DNA from 2 places in the Streptomyces sp. NPDC001219 genome. Region 2 is predicted to be linked to the other one. Evidence: riboswitches for the same ligand, from Rfam matches in the RefSeq annotation. Region 2 holds a riboswitch; the other holds the start of a gene.
What was found. A riboswitch is a leader RNA that binds a small molecule or an ion and turns the genes downstream of it on or off. The one in region 2 is predicted to bind S-adenosylmethionine.
Positions count from the first base shown of each region.

Region 1: it holds a riboswitch for S-adenosylmethionine, as region 2 does, so the genes downstream of both, thrC (threonine synthase) here and ACWC9R_RS36310 (aminotransferase class V-fold PLP-dependent enzyme) in region 2, are expected to answer to the same signal.

Region 1 is NZ_JBSFJF010000062.1:2,382-21,589, forward strand. Features, by position in the region: gene ACWC9R_RS29495 (DUF3263 domain-containing protein) at 1-221, shown strand, start outside; gene otsB (trehalose-phosphatase) at 424-1,335, shown strand; gene ACWC9R_RS29505 (alpha,alpha-trehalose-phosphate synthase (UDP-forming)) at 1,433-2,968, opposite strand; gene ACWC9R_RS29510 (glucosyl-3-phosphoglycerate synthase) at 3,067-4,029, opposite strand; SAM riboswitch class I at 4,202-4,362, shown strand; gene thrC (threonine synthase) at 4,380-5,663, shown strand; gene ACWC9R_RS29520 (MoaD/ThiS family protein) at 5,740-6,018, shown strand; gene ACWC9R_RS29525 (cold-shock protein) at 6,441-6,644, shown strand; gene groL (chaperonin GroEL) at 6,988-8,613, shown strand; gene ACWC9R_RS29535 (hypothetical protein) at 8,824-9,135, opposite strand; gene ACWC9R_RS29540 (PTS transporter subunit EIIC) at 9,548-11,140, opposite strand; gene murQ (N-acetylmuramic acid 6-phosphate etherase) at 11,212-12,150, opposite strand; gene ACWC9R_RS29550 (MurR/RpiR family transcriptional regulator) at 12,280-13,227, opposite strand; gene ACWC9R_RS29555 (hypothetical protein) at 13,357-13,719, shown strand; gene ACWC9R_RS29560 (DUF4031 domain-containing protein) at 13,771-14,064, shown strand; gene ACWC9R_RS29565 (pyridoxamine 5'-phosphate oxidase family protein) at 14,131-14,673, shown strand; gene ACWC9R_RS29570 (Cmx/CmrA family chloramphenicol efflux MFS transporter) at 14,725-15,999, opposite strand; gene ACWC9R_RS29575 (HD domain-containing protein) at 16,639-17,322, opposite strand; gene ACWC9R_RS29580 (copper homeostasis protein CutC) at 17,636-18,358, shown strand; gene ACWC9R_RS29585 (serine/threonine-protein kinase) at 18,595-19,208, shown strand, end outside.
Region 2 is NZ_JBSFJF010000127.1:1,313-10,329, reverse strand. Features, by position in the region: gene ACWC9R_RS36310 (aminotransferase class V-fold PLP-dependent enzyme) at 91-1,467, opposite strand; SAM riboswitch class IV at 1,636-1,753, opposite strand; gene trpD (anthranilate phosphoribosyltransferase) at 1,845-2,909, opposite strand; gene qcrB (cytochrome bc1 complex cytochrome b subunit) at 3,052-4,689, opposite strand; gene qcrA (cytochrome bc1 complex Rieske iron-sulfur subunit) at 4,686-5,750, opposite strand; gene qcrC (cytochrome bc1 complex diheme cytochrome c subunit) at 5,747-6,556, opposite strand; gene ctaE (aa3-type cytochrome oxidase subunit III) at 6,634-7,254, opposite strand; gene ACWC9R_RS36280 (DNA-binding transcriptional response regulator) at 7,518-7,919, shown strand; gene ACWC9R_RS36275 (Ig-like domain-containing protein) at 7,939-9,017, opposite strand, start outside.

The sequences.
Region 1 (19,208 bases), on a different contig from region 2:
GGCTCTCCGCCCGGGACGAGGCGGTGCTCGCCGTCGAGCGCCGCTCCTGGCCCGGCCCCGGCCCCAAGGAGCGCGCGATCCGCGAGCGGCTCGGCATCTCCCCGACCCGCTACTACCAGCTCCTCAACGCCCTGCTGGACGACCCCCGCGCGCTCGCCCACGACCCCGTCACGGTCAACCGCCTGCGCCGCATACGGGACGCGCGGCGCGCCCGCCGCTGACCGGAGCGGCCCGGTCGGCGGTGACCAGGGTTCCCCGGCCGCACTGACCGGGTGTGCGGCCGTCGCCGCCCCGCGGGCCTCGGCCCGCCGCCCCGCCCACCCCGCACCGGGCGCCCTGCCCGCTGCCCCCGTGCGCCCGTACACCCCCGGCTGCCTCCGGCGGTACCCCCGGCGCCCGCCCCGCGCCGGTAGGGTCGGCGCCATGGGCAGCCCCCCGAACGCCGCGCCGCAGTCCCAGCCGGAGCCCGGCCCCGTGCCGACCCCGCACACCCCCGCCGGCCGCGACGGCCTCGCCGCGCTGCTGGCACACCCGGAACGCGCCGTCCTCGCCCTCGACTTCGACGGCACCCTCGCCGAGATCGTCCCCGACCCGGAGAAGGCCCGCGCCCATGGCGGCGCCGTCGCCGCCCTCGCCCGCCTGGTGCCCCGGCTGCGCGCCGCCGCGGTGATCACCGGCCGCCCGGCCACCGTCGCCGTCCGCCTCGGCGGCTTCGCCGACGTCCCCGGCCTGGACCACCTCACCGTCCTCGGCCACTACGGCGCCGAGCGCTGGGAGGCGGCCACCGGCACCGTCCACGCCCCCGCCCCGCACCCCGGTGTCGCCGCCATACAGGCCGAACTCCCCGGCGTCCTGGACGCCTCCGGCGTCTGGCACGGCACCTGGGTCGAGACCGCCGTCGAGCGCAAGGGCGGCCGCGCCATCGCCGTCCACACCCGCCGCGCGAGCGACCCGCAGCACGCCTTCGACCGGCTGCGCGGCCCGCTCACCGCGCTCGCCGAACGCCACGGCCTGATCGTCGAGCCGGGCCGCCTGGTCCTCGAACTCCGCCCGCCCGGCATGGACAAGGGCGTCGCCCTCGCCGAATGGGTCCGCGAGACCGGCGCCGCCACCGTCCTCTACGCCGGTGACGACCTCGGCGACCTGGCCGCCTTCGCCGCCGTCGAGAAGCTCCGCTCCGACGGCCTGGCCGGCGTCCTGGTGTGCAGCGGCAGCAACGAGGTCGCCGAACTGGCCGACCGCGCCGACCTGGTGGTCGACGGCCCGGCCGGCGTCGTCGGCCTGCTCACCGCCCTGGCGGACCGGCTGGCCGACAACGGGCCAACGGCCTCGTAGGAGGGCCGCCGGACCTCCGCTCCGTCGGAAGGGCCGTACTTCCCGGGCCGCTCCTATTGGGATGCGCGAGGGAGGCCGCGCGCCGCCCCCGCACCGCTCATACGGACGGCGGCGCCGACTTCCGGTCCTCGTCCCCCGCCTCCCCCCGCAGCTCCCGCAGCTGGTCCAGGAACCAGCGGGCGGGCGGCAGCGCGGTGGCCGCGGCGGCCAGCCGCTCGGTCCGCGCCGCACGTTCGCCGTCGTCCATCGACAGCGCCTCGTGCAGCGCCTCGGCGGTGCCGACGACGTCGTACGGATTGACCGTGACGGCGTGCGCGCCCAGCTCCTCGTGCGCGCCCGCCTCCCGCGACAGCACCAGCGCGCAGCCGGCGTCCGACACCACCGGGATCTCCTTGGCGACCAGGTTCATCCCGTCCCTGATCGGGTTGACCAGCGCCACGTCCGCCAGCCGGTAGGCGGCCAGCGAGCGGGCGAAGTCGTCCTTGACGTGCAGCACGACGGGCTGCCAGTCCGGCGTCCCGTACTCGGCGTTGACCGCCTCCGCCACCCGCTCGACCTCCGCGGTGTAGTCGCGGTAGACGGCGAGGTCCTGGCGCGAGGGGTAGGCGAAGGCGACATGGACGACCCGCTCGCGCCACTCGGGGCGGTCGGCGAGCAGCCGGCGGAAGGCGAGCAGCCCCCGCACGATGTTCTTGGAGAGTTCGGTGCGGTCCACGCGGACGACGGTCCTGCGCTCCGGCCCGCCGATCTGCGCACGCAGCGCCGCCATCCGCTCCTCGACATCGGGGCGGTGCGCACGCTCGCGCAGGAACTCGGCGTCGGCACCGAGGCCGTGCACGCCGATCCAGGTCGTACGCGCCGTGCGCTCCGGCACGAGCGCGACGATGCCGGGCGCCCCGTCCTCCGGCCGGACCCGCTCGCACTGCCCGCCGAGCCCGGTCTCGGCGCAGGCCATGAAGTTCTCGGCCCACCGCCGGGTGAGGAAGTTCGCCCGGTCGGCACCGAGGATGCCCAGCGCCAGCTGCCGCTGGATGTCGTCGGGGAGCATCGCGAAGTACTCGGCGGGGGCCCACGGGGTGTGGGAGAAGTGGGCGATCCGCAGGTCGGGGCGGCGCTCGCGGAGCATGCCGGGCACCAGCGCCAGGTGGTAGTCCTGCACCAGGACGGCAGCACCGGGCGCCGCCCCCTCGGCCAGCGCGTCGGCGAAGGCCGCGTTGTACGCCTCGTAGGACGCCCACTGCTCCCGGAACTCCGCGTCGAAGACCGGCTCCAGCGGGGTCTGGTAGAGCATGTGGTGGACGAACCACAGCACGGAGTTCGCGACGCCGTTGTAGGCGGCGGCGTACACCCCGGCAGGAATGTCCAGCATCCGGACCCGCTGTCCACCCGTGTCACCCGGGTCCAGCACCCCACCCGTCCGCCGCACGGCCTCCCGGTCCCCGTCACCCAGCGCCGCACACACCCACACCGCATCGGTCTCGGGCCCGATGGCGGACAGCCCCGACACCAGCCCACCGCCACCCCGTTTGGCGGTCAGCACCCCGTCCTCCCCCAGGCCGTACGACACCGGCCCACGATTGGACGCCACCAGAACCTCGGCCCCTGCCTGCACCGCACTCCGCTCGGACACCATGACGCGAAGTTAACCCGCCACAGATCCGCGCAAACGTACGGAAGCGGTCAAGGGGGTGCGGGGGAGGGGCCCGGTCGCTGCCCGGCCGCCGCGAGTGTTCACGCCGCTCGGCGGGCCGCGTACTCCGGGATTTCGGCCATCGGGGGGCGTTCCTCGGTGTCCACGTCCGTCGTGCGGGGGACGAAGCCCTCGTCGCCGCGGTCGAACTGGGTGAGGCGGGGGCGGACCAAGGGGCCGCGGGTCAGGCGTAGTTGGGCGGTGCGGTAGATGGCGGCGGCCATGCGGCCGAGGGCCTGGCCGTCCTGGTGGCGGTGTTTGCGTACGCCGACGTCCACCTGGGCGAGGGCGTCGAGGCCGACGGTGTTCAGGGCGTCGACGAGCAGGCCGAGCTCGACGCCGTAGCCGACCGGGAAGGGGAGGCGTTCCAGGAGGGAGCGGCGGGCCGCGTACTCGCCGCCCAGGGGCTGGACGAAGCCGGCCAGCTGCGGCCAGTGGAGATTGAGGAGGGGGCGGGCGACCAGTTCCGTCACCCGGCCGCCCTGGCCGGCCCCGGCGCCCTCGCCGCCGGTCTCCAGCGGGCGGTCGTACATCGCCTTCACGAACTGGAGGTCCGGATCGGTCAGCAGCGGGCCGATGATCCCGGAGACGAAGGTGGCGGAGAACTCGCGCAGGTCGGCGTCGATGAAGCAGATGATGTCGCCGGTGGTGGCCAGCAGGGAGCGCCAGAGCACCTCGCCCTTGCCGGGCAGCGCGGGCAGGCGCGGGAGGACGCTGTCGCGGGAGACGACCCGGGCGCCGGCCGCCGCCGCTACCTCGGCGGTGCGGTCGGTGGAGCCGGAGTCCAGCACCACCAGCTCGTCGACCAGCGGGACCGCCTCGGTCATCAGCTCGGCACGGATCACCGCCACGATCGCCCCGACCGTGGCCTCCTCGTCGAGCGCGGGCAGCACGACGCTGACCGTGCGGCCCGTCTGGCGCTTCGCCTCCAGCAGCCGCCCCAGCGGGCGGTCAGCGGCGGACCAGGAGTGGCTGGTCAGCCAGCCCTCGACCTCTTCCAGCACGTCTACGACTCCTCGGTCACCGCCCGAACGGCGGCCTGTGTGATCCATCTCGCGGTTCGGACGACTATCTCAACTGTCAGCGCCTTCGGTTACAGTCTTGAACAACGCGGATGACCGTCGCATGTCGGGGTCGCCGCGCCACAAACGCCTGGGTTTCGGCCCAGCGCCATACCGCTCATCCAGAGGGGCAGAGGGATACGGCCCGTTGAAGCCCCGGCAACCCTCCAGCCGGTCTTGCCGCCAGGACGCAGACGTCCCGCGCGCGTGAGGCTCCCGGCTAGGGAAGGTGCCAAATCCGTCTCGTGGCGAGATTCGCCGCGAGGAAGATGAGGAGAAAGGGCCTCGCCTCCATGGCTGTGCAAGTCACCGAAAACACCCCCACCGTCGCTCTGGGTCCCGCCGCCGCCCTGTCCTGCCGCGAGTGCGGACAGCGCTTCGCGCTCGGCCCGATCTTCGCGTGCCAGGAATGTTTCGGGCCGCTCGAAGTCGCGTACGACCTGCCGAGCGGCGACCCCGAGAGCCTGCGGAAGCAGATCGAGGCCGGTCCGGACAACATCTGGCGCTACGCCCCGCTGCTGCCCGTGCCCACCGACGTGGCCGACAAGCCCAACCTCAACCCGGGCTTCACCAAGCTCGTCAAGGCCGACAACCTCGCCCGTGAGCTGGGCGTCACCGGCGGCCTGTACGTCAAGGACGACTCCGGCAACCCGACGCACTCCTTCAAGGACCGCGTCGTGGCGATCGCCGTCGAGGCCGCCCGCGCGTTCGGCTTCACCACCCTCTCCTGCTCCTCCACCGGCAACCTCGCCGGTGCGGTCGGCGCCGCGGCGCGCCGGGCCGGCTTCAAGTCCTGCGTCTTCATCCCGCACGACCTGGAGGCCGGCAAGGTCGTCATGGCCGCGGTCTACGGCGGTGACCTGGTCGGCATCGAGGGCAACTACGACGACGTGAACCGCTTCTGCTCGGAGCTCATCGGCGACCCGCTGGGCGAGGGCTGGGGCTTCGTCAACGTCAACCTGCGCCCCTACTACGGCGAGGGTTCCAAGACGCTCGCCTACGAGATCTGCGAGCAGCTGGGCTGGCGGCTCCCGGACCAGATCGTCATCCCGATCGCGTCCGGCTCCCAGCTCACGAAGATCGACAAGGGGCTCAAGGAGCTGATCGCCCTCGGCCTGGTCGAGGACAAGCCGTACAAGATCTTCGGTGCCCAGGCGGAGGGCTGCTCGCCGGTGTCCGCGGCCTTCAAGGCCGGCCAGGACGTCGTGCGCCCGCAGAAGCCGAACACCATCGCCAAGTCGCTGGCGATCGGCAACCCGGCCGACGGCCCGTATGTGCTCGACATCGCCCGCCGTACGGGCGGCGCCGTCGAGGACGTCGACGACGAGCAGGTCGTGGACGCGATCAAGCTGCTGGCCAGGACGGAAGGGATCTTCGCGGAGACCGCGGGCGGGGTGACCGTCGGCGTGACCAAGAAGCTGATCGAGGACGGCGTGCTCGACCCGTCCCTGACCACCGTCGTCCTGAACACCGGTGACGGCCTCAAGACCCTCGACGCGGTCGCCCCGACCTCCGGTCCCACGGCCACGATCCGTCCGGACCTGGACGCGTTCCGCGCGGCCGGCCTGGCCGGCTGAGGCCGCCGGCCCGTCCGGCGGACGAGGCCGCGCCCCAGCCCCGAACTCGTACTCCGTACCCCTGGAAGGCAGAACCATGAGCGTCAAGGTCCGCATCCCCACCATCCTCCGCACGTACACCGGCGGCCAGGCCGAGGTCCCCGCCGAGGGCGCGACCCTCTCCGAGGTGATCGCCGACCTGGAGCAGAACCACCAGGGCATCGCGGCCCGTGTGCTGGACGACGCCGGCAAGCTGCGCCGCTTCGTGAACGTGTACGTCAACGACGACGACGTGCGCTTCGAGCAGGGCCTGGAGACGCCCACCCCGGACGGTGCGGGCATCTCCATCATCCCGGCGGTGGCCGGCGGGTGCTGATTTGCGCCAACTCTTCTCCTGCATGACCGGAATTGCCCCGTCCGCCAGAAAGTGGACGGGGCAATTCCGTGTTGTGAAAGGAGATACCATTGGGGTGATCCCCCTCGGGATATCACCGCGCGCATGCCGAACGCATATGTGTTCGTGATCAGTTGTGGCCAAAGTGTGGGCGGTATTTGTCGCCTAGGTGCGCTATGCCCGGCCCGACTTGCCCTGGAGAACCAGGACTTAGGCGCATATTGCCGATTCTCGGCCTCCAGAATTCTCGTCCGATTGACCTGTTGCTCTGGGCATCTGTGCAGATACATTCAGCGGCGGTCGACGCGTTCCGGCGCACACCCCACGGGCCTTCGCGGGGTGAGGTCTGACCCGGGTCCGCGGAGTGCGGTCCTGCGCAAGGGCCAGTAATAGGGGAGTTAGGCATGGCTCAGGGCACCGTCAAGTGGTTCAACGCGGAGAAGGGGTACGGCTTCATCGCGGTCGACGGTGGTGCGGATGTTTTCGTCCACTACAGCGCGATCCAGATGGACGGTTACCGCACCCTTGAGGAGGGTCAGCGGGTCGAGTTCGAGATCTCGCAGGGCCAGAAGGGGCCGCAGGCGGACATGGTCCGGGTGGCCGGCTGAGGCGCCGACCGACAACTGCGTGACGAAGGCCCGTACCCCTGAGGGGGTACGGGCCTTCGGCTGTCCAACGGGGCGGGCCGGGTTCCCCGGCCCCGGGCGCCCGGCTCGCGCGTCACTCGGCCACCAACCCGCGGGAGTCTTCTTCGAAGCCGCCTTGCACTCGACGGGTGCGAGTGCTAATCATTGGCGTTAGCACTCTCCCAGTGAGAGTGACAAAGAAGGACCGGGTCGGTGAGGCCCGCAGGTCGCGTGGGGCAAGGAACCACACAGGCTTGCAGGTCGTCCGTCGCGGGCGCCAGCGCGGTCCGGAGCAATCCACCCCAGTCCGGGAGGACCACTTCACATGGCCAAGATCATCGCGTTCGACGAGGAGGCACGGCGCGGTCTCGAGCGCGGGATGAACCAGCTCGCCGACGCCGTCAAGGTCACCCTCGGCCCCAAGGGCCGCAACGTCGTCCTCGAGAAGAAGTGGGGCGCCCCCACGATCACCAACGATGGTGTGTCCATCGCCAAGGAGATCGAGCTCGAGGACCCGTACGAGAAGATCGGCGCCGAGCTGGTCAAGGAGGTCGCGAAGAAGACGGACGACGTCGCCGGTGACGGCACGACGACCGCGACCGTCCTGGCCCAGGCCCTGGTCCGCGAGGGCCTGCGCAACGTCGCCGCCGGCGCCAACCCGATGGCCCTCAAGCGCGGTATCGAGCGCGCCGTCGAGGCCGTCTCCGCCGCCCTGCTGGAGCAGGCCAAGGACGTGGAGACCAAGGAGCAGATCGCTTCGACCGCCTCCATCTCCGCCGCCGACACCCAGATCGGCGAGCTCATCGCCGAGGCCATGGACAAGGTCGGCAAGGAAGGCGTCATCACCGTCGAGGAGTCCCAGACCTTCGGTCTGGAGCTGGAACTCACCGAGGGTATGCGCTTCGACAAGGGCTACATCTCGGCGTACTTCGCGACCGACATGGAGCGCATGGAAGCCGCGCTCGACGACCCGTACATCCTCATCGTCAACTCCAAGATCGGCAGCGTGAAGGACCTGCTGCCGCTCCTGGAGAAGGTCATGCAGTCCGGCAAGCCGCTGCTGATCATCGCCGAGGACGTCGAGGGCGAGGCCCTGTCGACCCTGGTCGTCAACAAGATCCGTGGCACCTTCAAGTCCGTCGCCGTCAAGGCCCCGGGCTTCGGTGACCGCCGCAAGGCCATGCTCGGCGACATCGCCATCCTCACCGGTGGCACCGTCATCTCCGAGGAGGTCGGCCTCAAGCTGGAGAACGCCGGTCTCGAGCTGCTCGGCCGCGCCCGCAAGGTCGTCATCACCAAGGACGAGACCACCATCGTCGACGGTGCCGGTGACAGCGACCAGGTCCAGGGCCGCGTCAACCAGATCCGCGCCGAGATCGAGAACAGCGACTCGGACTACGACCGCGAGAAGCTCCAGGAGCGTCTGGCGAAGCTGGCCGGCGGCGTGGCCGTCATCAAGGCCGGTGCCGCCACCGAGGTCGAGCTCAAGGAGCGCAAGCACCGCATCGAGGACGCCGTTCGCAACGCGAAGGCGGCCGTCGAGGAGGGCATCGTCGCCGGCGGTGGCGTCGCCCTGCTCCAGGCCTCCCAGGTCTTCGAGAAGCTGGAGCTCGAGGGTGACGAGGCGACCGGCGCCAACGCCGTGAAGCTCGCCCTGGAGGCCCCGCTCAAGCAGATCTCCGTCAACGGCGGCCTTGAGGGCGGCGTCGTGGTGGAGAAGGTGCGCAACCTGGCCGTCGGCCACGGCCTGAACGCCGCCACCGGCGAGTACGTCGACATGATCGCCGAGGGCATCATCGACCCGGCCAAGGTGACGCGCTCCGCGCTGCAGAACGCCGCCTCCATCGCGGCGCTCTTCCTCACCACCGAGGCCGTCATCGCCGACAAGCCGGAGAAGGCCGCCCCGGCGGGCGCTCCGGGCGGCATGCCGGGCGGTGACATGGACTTCTGATCCCGCGCGGATCGGAACGCTGATCCTCCCGGATCAACACGTCCACCCGTTCGCCGGGGCGGCACCCTCCTTCAGGGGGGTGCCGCCCCGGCGGCGTTTTTGCGGGCGGATACGGCTCCGCCGGGCGGCGGGCGGCGGGCGGCGGTTGGCGGTTGTGGGGCGGTGGCGGCGGTCCCGGTGAACTCGGCCGGTCTCGGCCGGTCTCAGCGGTCAGACGCGCGGTGCCTCGCGCCTGCGGCGGATGAGACAGCTCCCGGCGCACAGGCCCCCGCTCACCGCCAGCAGGACGGCGCCGATGACGGTGCCCGGTCCCGGCGGGGGATCGAGGTCCACGTCCAGGGTGCTCTCGTAGGCGTAGACGACCACTTCATTGATGTGCGCCCCGGACGACTGCGGCGGTAGGTACGGAGGTGGTGGCGCCTCGCTCGTCAGCAGCAGCGCCACTCCGCCGACGGCGAGCACCAGGGCGCTGCCCACCACGATCAGTCTGCCGCGCCACGGGCGGCGTAATCGAATCCACATGCGCTGACCTTACTGCGGGCAGTTTGTGCGCGACGGGCCATGAATGCGTCCCTCCCTCACCACGGCCGGTCGGCTCGCGTAATGCATTTCGGAGGGCGGGATTTGAGCGGCTGCGCTCCTGTCGCGCGGTGCTTCGGTCGGTCTTTCCGATCTGGCGGGGACGGAGCCCGGAGGCACTGCGTGTCGAGTGCTGAGGGAAGGAGCCGGCGCAGGGGCTGCACAATTTTCAACTTTACGGTGCCGCTTCTATGGCGCCGCTTCCTACGATTCCGCTGCGGTGAGCCGCACGCCGGTCGATTTCCTTTGTGGTCGTCCTCTCTTGGGGGCGATTCTGTGTGCTCGGCCGACGAGGGGAGATTCACTCCTCAACCATCCCTACGACAACGGCCCGGGCTCGTGAGTTCCGCCGGATTCAGGGTGCTCGCAGGCCCGCCGGTGTTTCGAGTGGGGTGGGGGGTGCGGGGGTTGTCGTGTCGGGTTCTGCGGTTGTGGTTGTGGCGGTGGGGGCGTTGTCAGGGGGTGTGTTGAGCTCTGTGCGCATCTGCTTGCTGAGGCCGAAGAAGTAGGTGGCCAGGAATCCGGTGAGGTAGCCGGTGGCCAGGCCCAGGGCGTAGATGACGAGGGTGGTGGCGAGTGGTTGGTCGCCCTTGACCAGGGGGAAGAGGGCCCAGCCGGAGGGGCCGATGGCGGTGGAGCCGACGGTGTCACCGAGTTGGTTGAAGAGGCCGATGAAGGCGCCACCGAAGGCGCCGCCCAGGCAGGCGGTGATGAAGGGGCGGCCCAGGGGGAGTGAGACGCCGTAGATCAGGGGTTCGCCGACGCCCAGGAAGCCTGCGGGCAGGGCGGACTTGATGGTGCGGCGGATCGAGCGGTTGCGGGGGAGGCGGAGGTAGACGGCGATCGCGGCGCCGACCTGGCCCGCTCCGGCCATGGCGAGAATCGGGAGCAGGACGGTGTAGCCCTGCTGCTCGATCAGGGTGGTGTGCAGGGGGATGAGCGCCTGGTGGAGGCCCAGCATGACGAGGGGGAGGAAGAGGCCGCCCAGGACGAAGCCGGCGAGGGCGCCGCCGTGGGCCAGCAGCCAGGTGGCGCAGGTGCCGATGGCGGTGGCGACCCCGCCCGCCGCGTACATCAGGCCGAAGAGCGTGGCCAGGCCCGTGACCAGGACTGTCACGGTGGGGGTGAGCAGGACGTCCAGCGCCTCGGGGATGGTCTTGCGGCACCACTTCTCCACCTGGACGGCGAGCAGCGCCGCGGCGAGTGCGCCGAGCACGCCGCCCTGGCCGGGGGAGAGGTGCCGGCCGAAGGCGGCGACGTGGGTGACGCCGGGGAAGACGACGACCGCGGCGACCGCGCCGCCGAGGACGGGGGTGCCGCCGAACTCCTTGGCGGTGTTGTAGCCGACGAAGACTGCGATGAGGGACATGAAGCCGGAGGCCATGGCGGCGAGGGCGGGGACGATCGCGGGCAGCAGGCCGAAGTTGGTCAGCAGGCCGTTGATACCGGCGATGATGCCGCAGCCGATCAGGGCCGGGATGAGCGGGACGAAGATGTTGGCGATCCGGCGGAGGAACAGCTTCACCGGGGTGGCGTTCCGCGACTTCTGCCGGGCCTTGAGGGCGGCGCCTTGGGCGGCCAGCTCCTCGGCGGTGGTGGCGGAGGGAGTGGCCGCGGGGTGGTGACCAGCGGAGGACGGTGCCGGGGGAAGGCCGGTGGGCTCCGGTTCATCGGCGGGCGGCAGGGCGCGGGACCGGGTCACCAGGCGCTCGAATTCCGGGGTGACGCGGGCGACCGTGCCGGGGCCCAGCACGATCTGGTACGTGTCGTCCTCCACCACGCCCAGCACCGCCGGGAGTGCCTTGAGGGCCTCGTCCTGGACCAGGGCGCGGTCCTGGATGCCGAGGCGGAGCCGGGTCATGCAGTGGGCGACGGAGGTGAGGTTGGCGGCGCCGCCGACGAGAGGGAGGATCGCGGCAGCGGTGGCGCGGTTCTGGTCATCGGGCATGTGCGGTGCCTTGCTGTGCGGTCGAACGGGGAGGGGGTTGGGCCGGACGGGGCAGGGCGGGCGTGGCGGGATCAGTGGTTTCCGGCGGCCCGGAGGGCGGCGCGGAGGTGGCCGTCGGCGGCGTCGAGGAGGCGGGCGGCGGTGGGGGCGTCGACCCCGCCGAGGAGGGTGAGGATGGCGTTCTTCACCTCGCCGTCCGTGGCGCGGAGGGCGGTCTCGATCTCCTGGTCGGAAGCGCCGGTGGCGAGCGCGACGATACGGCGCGAGCGGGCCCGCAGCTTCTCGTTGGAGGCGCGGACGTCCACCATCAGGTTTCCGTAGGTCTTGCCCAGCCGGATCATGGTGATGGTCGAGAGCATGTTGAGCACCAGCTTCTGGGCGGTGCCCGCCTTGAGCCGGGTGGAGCCGGTCAGCAGCTCGGGGCCGACCACGACCTCGATGCCGTGCTCGGCGGCCGCGGCCAGCGCCGAACCGGCGTTGCAGGACAGGCCGATGGTCAGCGCGCCCAGGGCGCGGGCGTGCTCGACGGCCCCGACCGCATAGGGGGTACGGCCGGAGGCCGAGATGCCGACGACGGTGTCCAGGTCGGTCAGGTCGATCGCGGTCAGGTCCTCGACCGCGAACTTCGTGCTGTCCTCGGCGCCCTCGACGGCGCTGACCATCGCGGACGGGCCGCCCGCGATCAGCCCGAGCACCTCGGACGGGTCGGTGTTGAAGGTCGGCGGGCACTCGCTGGCGTCCAGCACCCCGAGGCGGCCGGCCGTGCCGGCGCCGGCGTAGATCAGCCGGCCGCCTCGGGCCATCCGGGCGGCGGTGGCGTCGATGGCGGCGGCGATCTCCGGGAGCCGCCGGGCGACGGCGGCGGGGACGGTGGCGTCCTCGTCGTTCATCGTGCGGGCGATGTCCAGGGTGGGGCGGCGGTCGATCTCGGCGAGTTCGGGCCGGAACGCCTCGGTGGTGAGGGTGTCCAACTGGGCGCGCAGATGGGCGTGGTCGGCGGTGGAGGTCATGGCGTGGCGACTCTTTTCGGGTCGGGCTCGTGGGGCCGTGGCGTGTCGGCTGCCCCGCCGCCGGGTGCCGTCGGGCCCACCCGTGCCTCCCCCGGCGGCACGCGGGCCCGCGCGGCGGGCGGCGTGAGGTCAGCGCTGGTTGTTGCGCGGCGAGTGGCGGTGGGCGAGCGCCTCGTAGGAGGCGGACAGCGCGGGGGCCGCGGTCTCGTACGTGCGCTGCGCGACGCCTATGAACAGGCAGTCCACGACCAGCAGCTGACTCGTCCGGGACGACATCGCGGCCGGGCGCAGCTCGCTCTCGCGGGCCGTGGACGTGGTCAGGATGTGGTCCGCGTACGAGGCGATCTCGCCGTCCGGGCGGCCGGTGATGGCGATCGTCGTCGCGCCGTGGTCGAAGGCCACGCGCAGGGGCTCTATGACATCGGTGGTCCGCCCGGAGTGGGTGATGGCGAGGGCGACGTCGCCGGTGCGCATCTGCACGGCGTTCGTCACGGCCAGATGCGGGTCCGCGTGCGCATGCGCGATCAGGCCGATGCGCAGCAGCTTCTGGACGAGGTCCTGGCCGACGAGGTTGGAGGCCCCGATGCCGTACACATCGATGCGGCGGGCGCCGGCGAGCGCGGCGACGGCGGCTTCGAGCTGGGTGACGTCCAGCGCGGCGGCGGTGTCGGCCAGACACTGCTGCTCCTCCTGCGCCAGCTTCGCGACGACGTCGACGAGGGAGTCGTCGACCGCTATGTCCGCGGTCACCGCCGGGGCGCCGCCGGCCGCCTGCTGCGCGGCGAGGGCGGCGAGCGCGAGGCGCAGATCGCGGTAGCCCGGGTAGCCGAGCAGCCGGGACGTCCGCACGACGGTGGCCTCGCTGGTGCCCGTGCGCTCCGCGAGGCCGGTGACGGTGAGGGCGGCGCAGCCCGCCGGGTCGCTCGCGACGGTCTCCGCGACCCGCTGCATGGAGCGGGTCATGGTGGGGGCGAGGGTGCGGACCTTGGCGGCCAGCGCCGCGGGGGCGGGTGGGGCCGGGGCCGGTCGGGTCTCGACGGCCACGTCCTTGAAAGTTTCCTTCACGCTACTGCTCACGCTTGAAAAGTAATTTCATCGACGTCCCGCGTCAATACCCTCCGTGAGTGCTGTGGACAGAGCGCATGATCCGCGGCGGGCTGTGGACAACTCCGCTGGGCGGCCGGCGGCCGGGAGACAATGGGGGGCATGGAGATGGAACAGGCATTGCACGCCGCGCGGGCGCTGGTGCTCGCCGACCTGATCGCGGACAAGGTGGCCGACGCCGACATCGTCTCGCTCGTGGAGGATGCGGTCGTCCACCGCCGGTGGTGGGTGGAGCAATGGCCTGAAGGCGCGGCGTTCGTCGCAGGACTGATAGCGCAGGACGTCCAGGACGCCCTCCTGGACCGGTACGGCCGCTGGCCGCTGTGCCCGGTGTGCACGGAGTCGGGAGACCCCCATGCACTCGACGTCGAACCGGAGTTGGGCACCGATCCGCACTGGGTCTGCCCCAAGACGGCCGTCGCGGTGGCCCGGGTCGGCCGGCTCGGCGCCCCGGCGGAAGGCTGAGGTGGTTGATGGTGCGGCGGGCTGACACGGCGATCCTGCCGGAGCGCTGACGTGGCGATCTACATCGACCCGCCCACGTGGCCGGGGCACGGCCGTATGTGGTCGCACCTGGTAAGCGACCGCTCCTTCGACGAACTGCACACCTTCGCGGCGGGGATCGGCGCGCCCCGGCGGGCGTTCGAGCGCGACCACTACGACCTGCCGGCGGAGCGGTACGGCGATGCGGTGCGCGCCGGGGCCGTGGAGGTCGGGTCCAAGGAGCTGCTGCGCCGGCTGACCGCAGCCGGACTGCGCCGCCCCAAGAACCGGCCGGCGCCCCGGCCGGCCCGCCGCGGCGCGTCGTAGCGGCGGCCCGGCCGCGGGCGCCCGCACGATGGGCCTGACCGTGTGCCGCACCGAAAGGGGACAGCCATGTCAGCCGGCGAACAGGGCGGACAACCGGCCACCTACCTCGACCCGGACTACAGCAGCGCGGACGCCACGGCGACCGCCTGGTCCGCGGCCGTCGGCGGGATGACCGAAGCGGAGATGTTCTGGCTCACCACCGTCCGGCCCGACGGCCGCCCGCACGTCACCCCGCTGCTCGCCGTCTGGTCGGACGGCGCGCTGCACTTCTGCACCGGCCCCGGCGAACGCAAGGCCAGAAACCTGGAGACCAACGCGCACTGCGTCCTCGCTACGTCGACGGCCGGTGGCAACGACCTGCACGCCGGACTCGACGTGGTCGTCGAGGGCGCGGCGGTGGCGGTGCGCGACGACGCCACGCTGCGGCGGCTGGCCGGTCTGTACGCCGAGAAGTACGGCAGCGACTGGCACTTCGACGTCCGCGACGGCGCGTTCTACGGGGCGGGCAACCGGGCCGTGGTGTTCCGGGTCGCGCCGGTCACGGCGTTCGGGTTCGGGCGGGGCGAGACCTACAGCCAGACGCGCTGGAGGTTCGACGGCGGGCCGTGAACGGCCGGGCCGCGGTGCCGCGGCCCGGCGTCGGCACCGTCCTGGCGGGCGTCAGCGGTGCCCCGCCGCCTCTGTCGCCTCCGTGGTCTTCGTCAGCTGCGTCGCCGGGGCGCCGGCGGCCGAGGAGGCGACCAGCCTTGACTGGTGCGTGGCGCGGTGCAGCCGGAACGCGAAGGCCGTCGTGAGCACGGCCCCCGCCGCCAGTGCGGCGCCGGTCCAGGCCACGGACGGGTAGCCCCAGCCCGCGCCGATCGCCAGCCCGCCGAGCCACGGGCCGAGGGTGTTGCCGATGTTGAACGCGGCGGTGGTGGTCGCGCCGGCCAGCGTCGGCGCGGCGTTCGCCACGTTGAACATCCGCGCGTTGAGGGCCGGGGCCGTGGTGAACGCGGTCACCCCGAGCATCAGGGAGAGCGCGATGACGGCGGCCGGGCTGTGCGCGGTCAGCGCCAGGACGGCCAGCACGGCGGTGGACGCCGCGATGCCGCCGAAGAGCGTCGCGAAGAGGTGGGCGTCGGCTATCCGGCCGCCGATGAACGTGCCCGTCAGCGCGCCGACGCCGAAGAGGGCGAGCACCGTCGGCACCCAGCTCTCGGCGAGGCCGGCGGTGTCGGTCAGCAGCGGCGAGAGGTACGAGAAGAGCGCGAAGACCGCGGCGCCGTTCAGGGCCGTGGCGGTCAGGGCCAGCCAGACCTGCTTGTCCTTGTAGATGGACAGCTCACGGCGCAGCTGCGGGCGGTCCTCGCCGGTCGGCACGGCCGTGCGCGGCACCAGCGCGATCACGCCGAGCAGGCCGATCGCGGCCAGGCCTGCCACGGCCCAGAAGGCGGCGCGCCAGCCGGCGTGCTGGCCGAGCAGGGCGCCGGCCGGGACGCCCGCGATGTTGGCGATGCTCAGGCCGCCGACCATCACGGCCATGGCGCGGGCCCGCGCGGTCACCGGCACCAGCGAGACGGCCACCGCGGCGCCGACCGCCCAGAAGCCGGCGCAGGCCAGGGCGCTCACGATGCGTGAGGCGAACAGCACGCCGTAGGTGGGGGCCAGCGCGCCCGCCACCTGGCCGAGGCCGAAGGCGGCGAGCAGCGCGATCAGTGTCGTCCGCCGTGGGAGGCGGAGTGTGGCGGCGGCGAGTACCGGGGCGCCGATCACCATGCCGATCGCGAAGGCGGAGACCAGCAGGCCGGCCTGCGGAATGGAGACGTTCAGGTCGCGGGCGAGGGGCTGGAGGATGCCGGAGAGCATGAACTCGGACGTACCGAGCGCAAAGACGGACAGGCCGAGAACGTATACGGCGATGGGCAGGCGGGCGCGGTCGGGCTGTGCGGGCATGTCAGCTACTAACAGCGATAGGACGGCTTACATTCCCGGGGTTTGCCGTGGGCTGGGCCGCGTGCGCCTGTGCGCGGGGGGTGGTGGGTCGGAGGGGACGCCCGGTAAGCCGTCCTCGGCGCGGGCGGCCCTGGTCCCGGAGGTTGGGAGCCCCGTTGTTCGCTCCGGGTCCTGCGGGCGGCTCACCGGGCATCCCCTCCGACCGCCGTCCGTGGGCGGCTGTCCCGCCGTACGGATCACCGTTACGGCACACCTGTACGGCATCCCCTTGGCAGGCAGCTGGCCACCCTCGCAGCTTGGGCGCGGCCGAGTCGTGGTCGTGACGCGCGGTGTCACCGGCCGGCGGTCGGCAACGGGGGACGGTCGGAGGGGATGCACCGGGGCCCGCCCGCAGGACCGGAGCGAACACCGGGGCACTCAATCGCTCGTACCCGCGTCGCCCGCGCCGAGGACGGGCCCCGGTGCGTCCCCTCCGACCCCCGCGGCAACCACAAGCCCCGTACGGCACCAGCCCCGCAGGGCCCGCGCCAACACCCCACACGGCGACCAGATCGCGCCCCAAAGGGGCGCGGGGAACTGCGCGCCCAGCCACAACCGCACCCCGCAGCCGAAGCAACCGGCCCCGAACAACCCCGCGCCCTACGCCCCCCGCAGCAAATCAAGCTCCGTCGCAAGGTTGCGGCGGGCGTTGTGCTCCCACAGGTCGTAGCCGCGAGGAGTGCGGAAGAGACGCGGCAGGGACAGGAGTTGACTCAGGACGGCCGAGCGCCCGGCGGTGAAGTCGGGGTCGGGAACGAAGGCGTACTCGTCGCGGACCGCGGCCGCGTAGGCGGCGTACTGGTCGGGGGAGCCGGCGAGCACCGCGAGGTCCGCGTCGCAGAGGACCTCGCCGTCGGGGTCGTCGGGCGCCGGGTCGTGGGTGACCGTGAGCCGCACCAGGCGGGCGACCTCGGCCGTGCGGGCCGCGCCGACGCCCAGTTCGGGCAGGGCGCGTTCGGCGAGGGCCGCGCTGCGCTCCTCGTTCTCGGAGCGCTCCGGCCGGTAGACGGCGTCGTGGAACCACGCCGCCAGCTGGACGGTGGACAAGTCGTCCGCGTGCTCGGCCAGTTCGTCGATGCGGTACAGGACCGCGGCCAGATGGTCGACGGTGTGGTACCGGCGTTGGGGTTCGCGCCAGCGGGACAGGAGGTTGTCCGCGTACGGGGCGGGGTCAGGTGCCGTGGGGCTCTTCTTGCCGCGGGCCGCGGTGACGGTGTCGGCCCAGCGCTGCCGCAGCTCCGGCACCGGGTCGGTGGTGTCTTCCGTACGGGGCACGGGGGTCATACGGGCCATTGTGCCTCGGGCTCCGGGCATTCAGGGGTGGTGGGTGAGGTCCGGTCAGGTTTGCGGAGGGGCGGGGCGGGAGCGGCGGCGGGCGCCGCGGCGCGGGGGAGGCCCGGCTCGGGCCGGGCCGGTCGGCGCGCACGGCCGGCCTCCGGCCGTGCGGGGGCGGCGCGTGCTGCGGCGTATGGGCGGATTCCGGGCGTGCCGGTGAGGGGCTGGTGCCCGGAGGGGCGGGTGGCCCGTACTCTGGGATATTGGACTAGACCTGTTGTGGGGTCTGTCTCGTCGTGCCGGCATCGGAGGATTGGGTCATATGAGCAAGCGCGCGCTGCTGGAAGTGATCGCGCTCGGCCCGCAGGACGCGGTCGTCGCCGAGGCCGGCGGGGCCGACCGTCTGGAGCTGGTGACGGACATGGCCGCCGACGGGCTCACCCCGCCCCGGGCCACGTTCGCCGCGGTCCGGGCGGCGGTCGGGCTTCCGCTGCGGGTGATGCTGCGGGCCGCCGACGGCTTCGCGGCCGGTGACATGGCGGCGCTGTGCGAGGAGGCCGCGGCGCTGCGGGCGGAGGGCGCCGAGGAGTTCGTCCTCGGGTTCCTGACACCGGACGGGCGGCCGGATCTCGCCGCGGTGACGGCGCTGGCCGAGGCGATCGACGGCTGCCGGTGGACCTTCCACCGGGCCATCGACCGGGCCGCCGACCGGGACGCGCTGCGCAAGGAGCTGTCCGGGGCGGCCGGCGCCGCGGGGCTCGACACGTATCTGACGGCCGGGTCCGCGCAGGGCGTCGACGAGGGGCTGCCGACGCTGCTGGCCGAGCAGGCGCGTGCGGCGGCGGGCGAGCCCGGGTACGCGCCGCGGATTCTGGTCGGCGGGGGGCTGGCGCTCGGCCATCTGCCGAGGCTGCGGGCGGCCGGCCTCGACGCGTTCCACATCGGGGGCGCCGCCCGGCCCGCCGGCTGGTCGGCTCCGGTGGAGGCGGCGGCGGTACGGGAGTGGCGGCAGGCGCTGGACGCGCCCGTCGTCCAGAAGATCTGATCCGGTCTGGCCCCGGGGTGGTGGGGCCGAGGGGTCGCCCAGGCGCCTGGTGGGGCTGACGGATCTCCGAGGGGCCCGGGTGGTTCAAGGGCGGCCCGAGGGTGCTGGCCCCTGAGGGGGAACGAGGGCCGTTCGTGGCCTCCGGGGCGCCGTACGGCCCGCTTCCTCAACTCCCTCTGGCGTGGCACTGTTTGGAGGGTGTCACGGTGGGGGGACCGGGGGGAGGGTGGCACGCCATGGTGGGTACGGGAGTCAGGCCGCTCGGCGGTGACGATCCGGAGCGGCTCGGTGTCTACCGGATGCTGGGGCGGCTCGGCTCGGGCGGTATGGGGCGGATCTATCTGGCGCGGTCCACTACGGACGGGTCGCTGGCCGCGGTCAAGACGCTGCTCGCCGAGGGCGTCGTCAGCGAGACCGACCGGCGGCGGTTCGCCCGCGAGGTGACGCTGGCCCGGCGGATCGACAGCGTGTTCACGGCCCGGGTGCGGGACGCCGACCCGGACGCCGAACTGCCCTGGATGGCCATCGAGTACATACCGGCGCCCGCGCTGTCCGAACTCGTCCGCAGCGCCGGACGGCTGCCCGGTTCCGCGGTGCGCTGGATCGCGGCGGGTACCGCGCAGGCCCTGGTGATCCTGCACGACGAGGGCATCGTCCACCGGGACGTCAAACCGCAGAACATCCTGCTGCCGCTGGCCGGGCCGCGGCTCATCGACTTCGGCATCTCGCACGCCAACGACCTCACCCGTACGTCGCTGACGCTCGGCACCATCGCCTTCACCTCGCCGGAGCAGGCCCGCGCCGAGCCCTCCACCACGGCGTCCGATGTGTACTCGCTGGGCGCGACGCT
Region 2 (9,017 bases):
CAGACAAGCATCACCCCAGCCCACGCCCCGCGCAGCGGAGCCGCGACGAGGACAAGCCACCACGGCGGGAAAGCCGAAAACGTGGGAAGGCTACGCGCTACGCGCTGGCACGCAACGGCCGTCCTCCGTCTGGTAGTTCCAGCGGGCGCCGTTCGTCACCAGTTCCCTGACCGCTTCGACGAAGCGGTCAACATGCTCGTCCGGCGTGCCAACGCCCAGGCTGACGCGGATGGCGTTGAGGGACTTCTCGCCGGGGGCCGCGTCGGGGGCGCCGCACTCGCCGGGGTCCTGGGGCTCGCTGCCGAGGAGGGTGCGGACGAGGGGGTGGGCGCAGAAGAGGCCGTCGCGGACGCCGATGCCGTACTCGGCCGACAGCGCGGCCGCGAAGTGGGAGCTGTTCCAGCCCTCGACGACGAAGGAGAGGACGCCCACCCGTGCGGCGTCGTCGCCGAAGAGGGAGAGCACGGCGACCTCGGGGACCTCGGCCAGGCCGGCGCGGAGCCGGGCGATCAGCTCCTGTTCGCGGGCGACCAGGCCGTCGAAGCCGGCCTCGGTGAGGGCCTGGCAGGCCGAGGCGATGGCGTAGGCGCCGATGACGTTGGGCGAACCGGCCTCGTGCCGGGCCGCGGTGGTGTGCCACTCGACGTCGACGCCGCCGTCCGTGCGCCGGGAGACCTTGCGGCTGGCGCCGCCGCCGGCGAGGTAGGGCTCGGCTTCCTGCAGCCAGTCCGCGCGGCCGGCCAGCACTCCGGCTCCGAACGGCGCGTACAGCTTGTGGCCGGAGAAGGCGACCCAGTCGGCGTCCAGGTCCGCGAGGTCCACCGGGTGGTGCGGGACGAGCTGCGCCGCGTCCAGCACGATCCGGGCGCCGTGCGCGTGCGCGGCGGCCGCCAGCTCCCGTACCGGCCACAGCTCGCCGGTCACGTTCGACGCGCCGGTCACGCAGACCAGCGCCGGGCCGTAGGGCTCGCGGGCGGCCAGCGCCTTCTCCAGGGTATCGACCGCCTGCTGCGGGGTGCGCGGGGCGTTGAGGTAGGTGACCGCGACGTCGGGGCGCTGCTCCCACGGCAGCAGCGAGGCATGGTGCTCGGTCTCGAAGACGAACACCCGGGTGTCCTGCGGGAGTACGGCGGCGAGCAGGTTGAGCGAGTCGGTGGTGGAACGGGTGAAGACGACCTGGTCCCCGTCCCGGCAGCCGAGGAACTCCGCGATGGTGCGGCGGCTGTTCTCGAAGAGGTCGGTGGACAGCTGCGAGAGGTATCCGGCGCCGCGGTGCACGCTGCCGTAGTACGGGGCGTAGGCGGCCACGTCGTCCCAGACCCGCTGGAGCGCGGGGGCGCTGGCGGCGTAGTCCAGCGCGGCGTAGTCGACCTCGCCGCCGGTCACCAGCGGGACAAGGACATCCCGGCCGAGAACCGGCAGCGGGGCACAAACGGAACGGTCGGCGGCAACGGCGGAAACAGACATGGCGAACTCCCGTGAGAGACAAGCGAATTCGCTGCGGGCGGGGGCGCGCGAAGGCGCGCCGGGGCGCCGCGGCGGAAAAGGAAAAAGGGATGCGGAAGAGGGGCCGTCGGGCCCTAGCGCATTCGCTGATTCACGGAAGTTCTCCCTCGGGGACCAGGACCCGGCGAGGGTCCGCGCTTGCCGCAGACCTCGCTGCCTGCGGCCTGGTCATCACCCGGGGCACCCCGCCACGGAAGGAGGGTTGCCGGACAGCGGGCCGGGGCCTGTGTCGCTGTCACTCGTGACCTGGGCAGAATCATGCCACACGAGCAAAGCGGCGCAAGGCCCGGTCCGTATGACGGACAGGGCCTTGCGTCACACCCTGCGTCACCGCGCGCTCAGGTGTTGCTGGCGGCCACCCAGCGCTCCAGCGCCTGCTTGGCCGCCCCGGAGTCGATGGAGGCGGCGGCCCGCTCCATCCCGGCCCGGATCTGCTCGGCCAGCGGGGCGTCCGTCGGCTCCAGCGCGACCAGCGCCGCCGCGCTGTTGAGCAGCACCGCGTCGCGCACCGGGCCGGTCTCCCCGTCCAGCAGCCGGCGGGCGACATCCGCGTTGTACGAGGCGTCCGCCCCGCGCAGCGCCTCCACCGGCACCAGGGGGATACCCACGTCCCGGGGGTCGAAGTGCTCCTCGCGCACCGTGCCGTCCCGGACGACCCACACCCGGGAGGTCGCGGTGGTGGTCAGCTCGTCCAGGCCGTCGTCGCCGCGGAAGACCAGCGCCGACGAGCCGCGCTCGGCGAGCACCCCGGCCAGGATCGGCGCCATCCGGGCGTCCGCGACACCGGTCGCCTGGGCGCGGACCCTGGCGGGGTTGGTCAGCGGGCCCAGCACGTTGAAGGTGGTGCGGATGCCGAGCTGGGCACGCGCGTTGGCGACGTGCCGCAGCGAGGGGTGGAACTTCACCGCGAAGCAGAAGGTGATGCCCGCTTCCCTGGCGACCTCGGTGACCCGCTGCGGGGTGAGGTCGAGGTTGACGCCGAGCTTCTCCAGGACGTCGGAGGCACCGCTGGCCGAGGAGGCGGCGCGGTTGCCGTGCTTGACGACCTTGGTACCGGTGCCGGCGACCACGATCGAGGACATCGTGGAGATGTTGACGGTCTTGGCGCCGTCGCCGCCGGTGCCGACGATGTCGACGCTGGGGCCGGGCACCTCGATCAGCCGGGCGTGCGCGTACATGGTCCGGACGAGTCCGGAGATCTCGGCGACGGTCTCGCCCTTGGCGCGCAGGGCGACCGCGAATCCGGCGATCTGGGCGTCGCCCGCCTCGCCCCGCATGATCTTGTCCATCGCCCAGGCGGTGTCGTCCGCGGTGAGGTCACGGCCGGCGAGCAGGGCGTTGAGCAGGTCCGGCCAGGTGTGGGCCGCCACGCTGTCGCCGCCTGCCGGGGTCACAACGTTCATGGTCCACACTCCTGGATTGTCTCCTGCTTATGCCGTCACCCTATCGAGCCACCGGACACGCCGGAGGGCCCCGTCCGATCAACGGACGGGGCCCTCTGGGTGGCGTACTACCTACGGTGCGCCGGTCAGGGCGCCGTGGTGATCAGTGGTGGCCGTGGCCGCTGGTGATCTCCTTGTACTCCTCGGCCGTGGCCTTCGGGATGACGTTGTCCTCGCCGTAGTAGGCCTTGGAGAGCCTGGCCCGCAGCTTCTGCGAGCGCGACAGCTTGCGCTCCACACCGTTCTCGTCGACCTCCGGGCCGAGCTCCAGCGGGGCGGGCTGCTCGTGCTGGGTCAGCAGGTGCAGCTGCTCCTGGTCGAGCGGCTCGTGGACCTCGATGAACTCACCGTGCGGCAGGCGCTTGATGATGCCGGACTCGCGGCCGTGCAGCACCTTGTCCTTGTCGCGCCGCTGCAGACCCAGGCAGATCCGCTTGGTGGCGATGAAGGCCAGCACCGGAAGGACGAAGAATCCGATCCGGACGAACCACGTGAGCGAGTTGAGCGACAGGTGGAAGTGCGTGGCCCACAGGTCGTTACCGCCACCGATCAGCATCACGAAGTACGCGACCAGCCAGGCGACACCGAAGCCGGTACGGGTCGGGACGTTGCGCGGGCGGTCCAGGATGTGGTGCTCGCGCTTGTCGCCCTTGACCCAGGACTCGATGAACGGGTAGACCGCGATCGCGACCAGGACCAGCGGGAAGATCAGGATCGGGATCAGCACGCCGAAGTTCAGGGTGTGGCCCCAGAAGTTCCACTCCCAGCCCGGCATGACACGCACCAGACCCTCGGCGAAGCCCATGTACCAGTCGGGCTGGGCGCCGGTGGACACCTGGTCAGGACGGTAGGGGCCGATCGCCCACACCGGGTTGATGCTGGCGACCGCGGCGATCACCGAGATCACGCCGAAGACCAGGAAGAAGAAGCCTCCGGCCTTGGCCATGTAGACCGGCAGCAGCGGCATGCCCACGACGTTGTTGTTGGTCTTGCCGGCACCCGGGAACTGGGTGTGCTTGTGGTAGAAGACCAGGATCAGGTGCGCCACCAGCAGGCCGAGCATGATGCCCGGCAGCAGCAGGACGTGCACCGTGAAGAACCGCGGGATGATGTCGTGCCCCGGGAACTCCCCGCCGAAGATGAAGAACTGCAGGTACGAACCGACCAGCGGCATCGCCAGGATGACGCCCTCGATGAACCGCACGCCGGTGCCGGAGAGCAGGTCGTCGGGGAGCGAGTAACCGGTGAAGCCGGTGAACATGCCCAGCACCAGCAGCAGGAAGCCGAACAGCCAGTTGACCTCGCGCGGCTTGCGGAAGGCGCCGGTGAAGAACACCCGCATCATGTGGACCATCATCGCGGCCAGGAAGACCAGCGCGGCCCAGTGGTGGATCTGGCGGATCAGCAGACCACCGCGCACGTCGAAGCTGATGTCCAGCGTCGACTCGAAGGCCTGCGTCATCCGGATTCCCTGCATGGGCACGTAGGAACCGTGGTAGGTCACCTCGGCCATGCTCGGGTGGAAGAACAGCGTCAGATAGACACCGGTCAGGATGATGATGATGAAGCTGTAAAGCGCGACCTCACCCAGCATGAAGGACCAGTGGTCCGGGAAGATCTTGCGCATGTTGGACTTGGCCAGGCTGTAGATGCCCAGCCGGCCGTCCGCCCAGTCGGCGATCCGCTCGCCCCGCGGCGCCTGGCCGCGGCGCGGGTTGGTCGCGCCTTGTTCGTTACTCATCCGCGCTCCCAGAAGCTCGGGCCGACGGGCTCCTCGAAGCCGCTCGCGGCCTCCAGGAAGCCGTCCTTCTCCGTGATGTGCAGCTGCGGCAGGGCGTGTCCGGCCGGACCGAAGATCACCCGACCGCCGTCAGAGAGGTCGAACGTCGACTGGTGGCAGGGGCAGAGCACGTGGTGCGTCTGCTGCTCGTACAGGCTGATCGGGCAACCGACGTGGGTGCAGATCTTCGAGTACGCCACGATGCCCTCGTGCGACCAGGACAGTTCGTGCTTGTCCTTGATGTTCTGCGGCTGAATCCGCACGAGCATCAGGGCGTCCTTGGCGATCTCCTGGGCGAACTCCTCGTCGGTCTCCTCCAGGCCCTCGGGCTTGGCGAACGTCAGGGAGCCGACCGCGATGTCCTCGGGACGCAGCGGGAGGTTGGTGGACTGGTTGACGAGCCGGACGCCCTTCTTCCAGTTCGTGGTGCGCAGCTTGTTCCCGGGCAGCGGCCCGAGGTCGCGCAGCAGCACGACACCGGAGAGCGGCACCAGGGCCAGCGCGCCGAACATCGTGTTGCGGATCAGCTTGCGGCGGCCGACCTGCGACTCCTTCGCCCCCTGGGCGAAGTCCGCCATGACCTTGGCCTTGACCTCGGGCGTGGCCTCGATCGGGTGCCGCTCGTCGGCGACCTCCTCGTCCGACATCAGCGTCCGGGCCCAGTGGACCGCACCGGCGCCGATGCAGAAGAGCGCCGCGCCCAGCGTCAGACCGAGCGCGAAGTTCAGCGCGCTGATGTGACCGAGCGGCCAGATGTAGACGTTCTTTTCGATCGGGATCGCCACGTAGGAGGCGATGAAGCCGACCGTCGCGATCATGGACACGACGAAGAGCAGGGCCACGGTGCGCTCGGAGCGCTGGGCGGCACGGTCGTCGATGTCCTGCGCGCGGTGCTCGTGGGGCGGCAGACCCGGGTCGGCGAACGGGTTCTCCGCCGTGGCCACCGCACCTTCGTGAGCCGTCTCCCGCTCACCGGGAAGGGTTTCTTCTGGCACGTCTTCGTGTCGTCCAGTCTCGCTCATGACTTCTTGGCCTTCGTAGTCCGGGCTGCGACCCAGACGGCGACCGCGATCAGCGCGCCCAGGCCGAAGATGTAGCCGAAGAGACCCTCACTGACCGGACCGAGACCGCCGAGGTCGAGGCCACCGGGGCTCTCGGAATCATCGCCGTTGACGGCGCCCAGGTACGCGACGATGTCCTTCTTGTTCTGCTGCGACAGCGAACCGTCACCGAAGGAGGGCATGTTCTGCGGGCCGGTTTCCATGGCCTCGTAGATGTGCTTCGGGTCCACGCCCTCGAGCGTCGGCGCGTACTTGCCGTCGGTCAGGGCGCCGCCCTTACCGGTGAAGTTGTGGCACTGCGCGCAGTTGGTGCGGAACAGCTCGCCGCCCTTGGCGATGTTGGCACCGTCCGGGCTGTACTGCTCCTTGTCCGGCACGGTCGGGCCGGCGCCCAGCGAGGCGACGTACGCCGCGAGCTGGTCGATCTGGGCGTTGGTGTAGATGTTCTTCTTCCGCGGCACCTGGGCGCCGGGCTGCTGGGCCGGCATCCGGCCGGTGGCCACCTGGAAGTCCACGGCTGCGGCGCCGACGCCGACCAGGCTGGGGCCGTCGGAGGTGCCCTGACCGCCGGTGCCGTGGCAGCTGGCGCAGCCCACGGCGAAGAGCTTCTTGCCCTCCTTGATGGCAAGAGACTGGGCGGTGTCATCGGCCTGAGCCTTGTCCGCCGGCGCGAACGCGGCGTACAGCCCCCCAGTGACCGCCAGCGCGAAGAGTAGGACGACGAGCGCCGCCAGCGGATGGCGCCGTCGTGCGGAGAGCTTTTTCACGGATTACCCCGGTGTCAGGATCTTCTGCGTCGATGCTTTGGATATGTCTGTCTGATACGAGCCGGTACGGGCCCGGACTACTTGATCAGGTAGATCGTGGCGAAGAGGCCGATCCAGACGACATCGACGAAGTGCCAGTAGTAGGACACGACGATGGCCGCGGTGGCCTGCGTGTGGGTGAACCTCTTGGCCGCGTACGTCCTGCCCAGGACCAGCAGGAAGGCGATCAGACCGCCCGTCACATGCAGTCCGTGGAAGCCGGTGGTCAGGTAGAACACCGAGCCGTACGGGCCGGACGAGAGCGAGAGGCCCTCGTGCTTGACCAGCTCCGTGTACTCGAAGACCTGACCGCCGATGAAGATCGCACCCATGACGAAGGTGACCACGAACCAGGCCCGGAGCTTCTTGACATCGCCACGCTCGGCCGCGAAAACGCCGAGCTGGCAGGTCAGAGAGCTGAGCACCAGGATCGTGGTGTTGGTCGCGGAGAACGGAAGATTCAGCGCATCGGCGGATTCCTTCCAGTACTCGGCTCCGGTCACCGATCGAAGGGTGAAGTACATCGCGAAGAGGGCCGCGAAGAACATCAGCTCGGAACTCAGCCAAATGATGGTTCCGACGCTGGTGAGGTTCGGCCGATTGACCGACGGGTGCGCGTGCCCGGTTTCTACTGTCGTTGCTGTCGCCACGACCGACATTATGTCGGTCGCTTATCCCGCCCTCACTCCGGGGGGTGCCGTTCGGTGTGTCAAGGACGTATGCGCTGCTCGTACGGACCGTCCCGGCGGTCGCTCGAAGGAGGGACGCGCCCGGCGTGCCGCTGGAGCGGGGCCCCGGCGGCACCGGTCCTGACGGGCCGTCGGACAGATCGCGAATCCGTCCGACCCCTCCTGCGGGTACCCCCCGCGGGAGTAGCATCCGCCCCACCCGATGCTGTGCCGCTACGAAGCGTGGAGGAACGATGCAGGCGACTGCCACGGTGCTGGTCTACAGCGACAACGCCAACACCCGCGAGCAGGTCCGGCTGGCGGCCGGACGGCGCCCCGCCGCCGATGCCCCGCAGATCGAGATCCTGGAGTGCGCCACCGCGCCGGCCGTCCTGACCGCCCTGGAGCAGGGCGGCATCGACGTCTGTGTGCTGGACGGCGAGACCGCGCCGGCGGGCGGGATGGGTGTCTGCCGGCAGATCAAGGACGAGATCTTCCGGTGCCCGCCGGTGCTGCTGCTGATCGGCCGTCCCCAGGACGCCTGGCTGGCGACCTGGAGCCGGGCGGACGCCGCGGTGACCCATCCGCTGGACCCGGTGGCGTTCGCCGACGCCCTGGCCGGACTGCTGCGCCGCAGGAACCTCGTACAGGCCTGAGCGGCCTGCTGCGCGGCGCTCAGATCCCCGGGCGCAGCCGGGCCTCGCCGGCCGGGTTCTGCTCCCGCTCGGCCGCTCCTGTGGTGCTGGCGGCCCTGGTCTTCAGCGCGCTGCCGGCCCGCCATTCCTTCCAGGGCATGTTCCAGTCGCCGAAGCCGTTGTCGAACGGCGTCATGGTGTCGCCGCCGCTGTTGATGACCTTGACCACGTCGCCGACCCGCACGGTGTTGAAGAACCACTGGGCGTTGCCCGTGGACATGCCCGTACAGCCGTGGCTGACGTTCGCCGCGCCCTGTGATCCGACGGACCAGGGTGCGGCGTGGACGTACTCGCCGCTCCAGGTCACCCGGGTGGCCCAGTAGACCGGCAGGTCGTAGGAGTCCGAGCTTCCGGCGGCGATGCCGACGGTGGAGCTGCGCATCCGTACGAAGCTCTCCTTGCCGAGGATGACCTTGACGCCGTTGCGGGTGGAGAAGCCGGGCTTGCCGGTGGTCACCGGGAGGGTTTTGATCGTCTCCCCGTTGCGCCACACCGTCATCTGGTGCGAGGCGGCGTCGGTGACGGCCTCCACCCGGTCTCCGGTGGTGAGCTTCACGGGCTTGGAGGGGCCGCCGTAGAGGCCCTTGGCGATCTTCAGGCCCGGCAGGTTGCTGTGCACCGAGATCGTGGCGTGCGCGGGCCAGTACTCCTTCGGGCGGAAGTGCAGCTTCTTGCCGTCCACCCAGTGCCAGGCGCCCTCGACGCGCGGCATGGAGTCGACCTTCAGGGCGCTCTCCACGATGGCGCGGGCCTTCGGGTCCTTGACGGGCTGGCTCAGCTCGGCGGTGACCGGCTGGCCGACGCCGTACTCGCCGGCCTCCGGGCCGAAGACGGCGGTCAACTGGCCGTCCGCCTCCTTGGTGTTGACCACCAGCGTCCGGCGGCCGGGCGAACCGTCCTCCTCGGTGCTCACCTGCACCGTGTAGCGGCTGCCGGCGGCCAGGGGCGCGGTGGTGCGCCAGTGCCTGCCGTCGGCGCTCAGCTCGCCGTGGACGAAGCGGCCGGTGGCATCGGTGGCGGTCACGTCGGTGATCCGCGCGTCGTCCCCGTTGACGGACA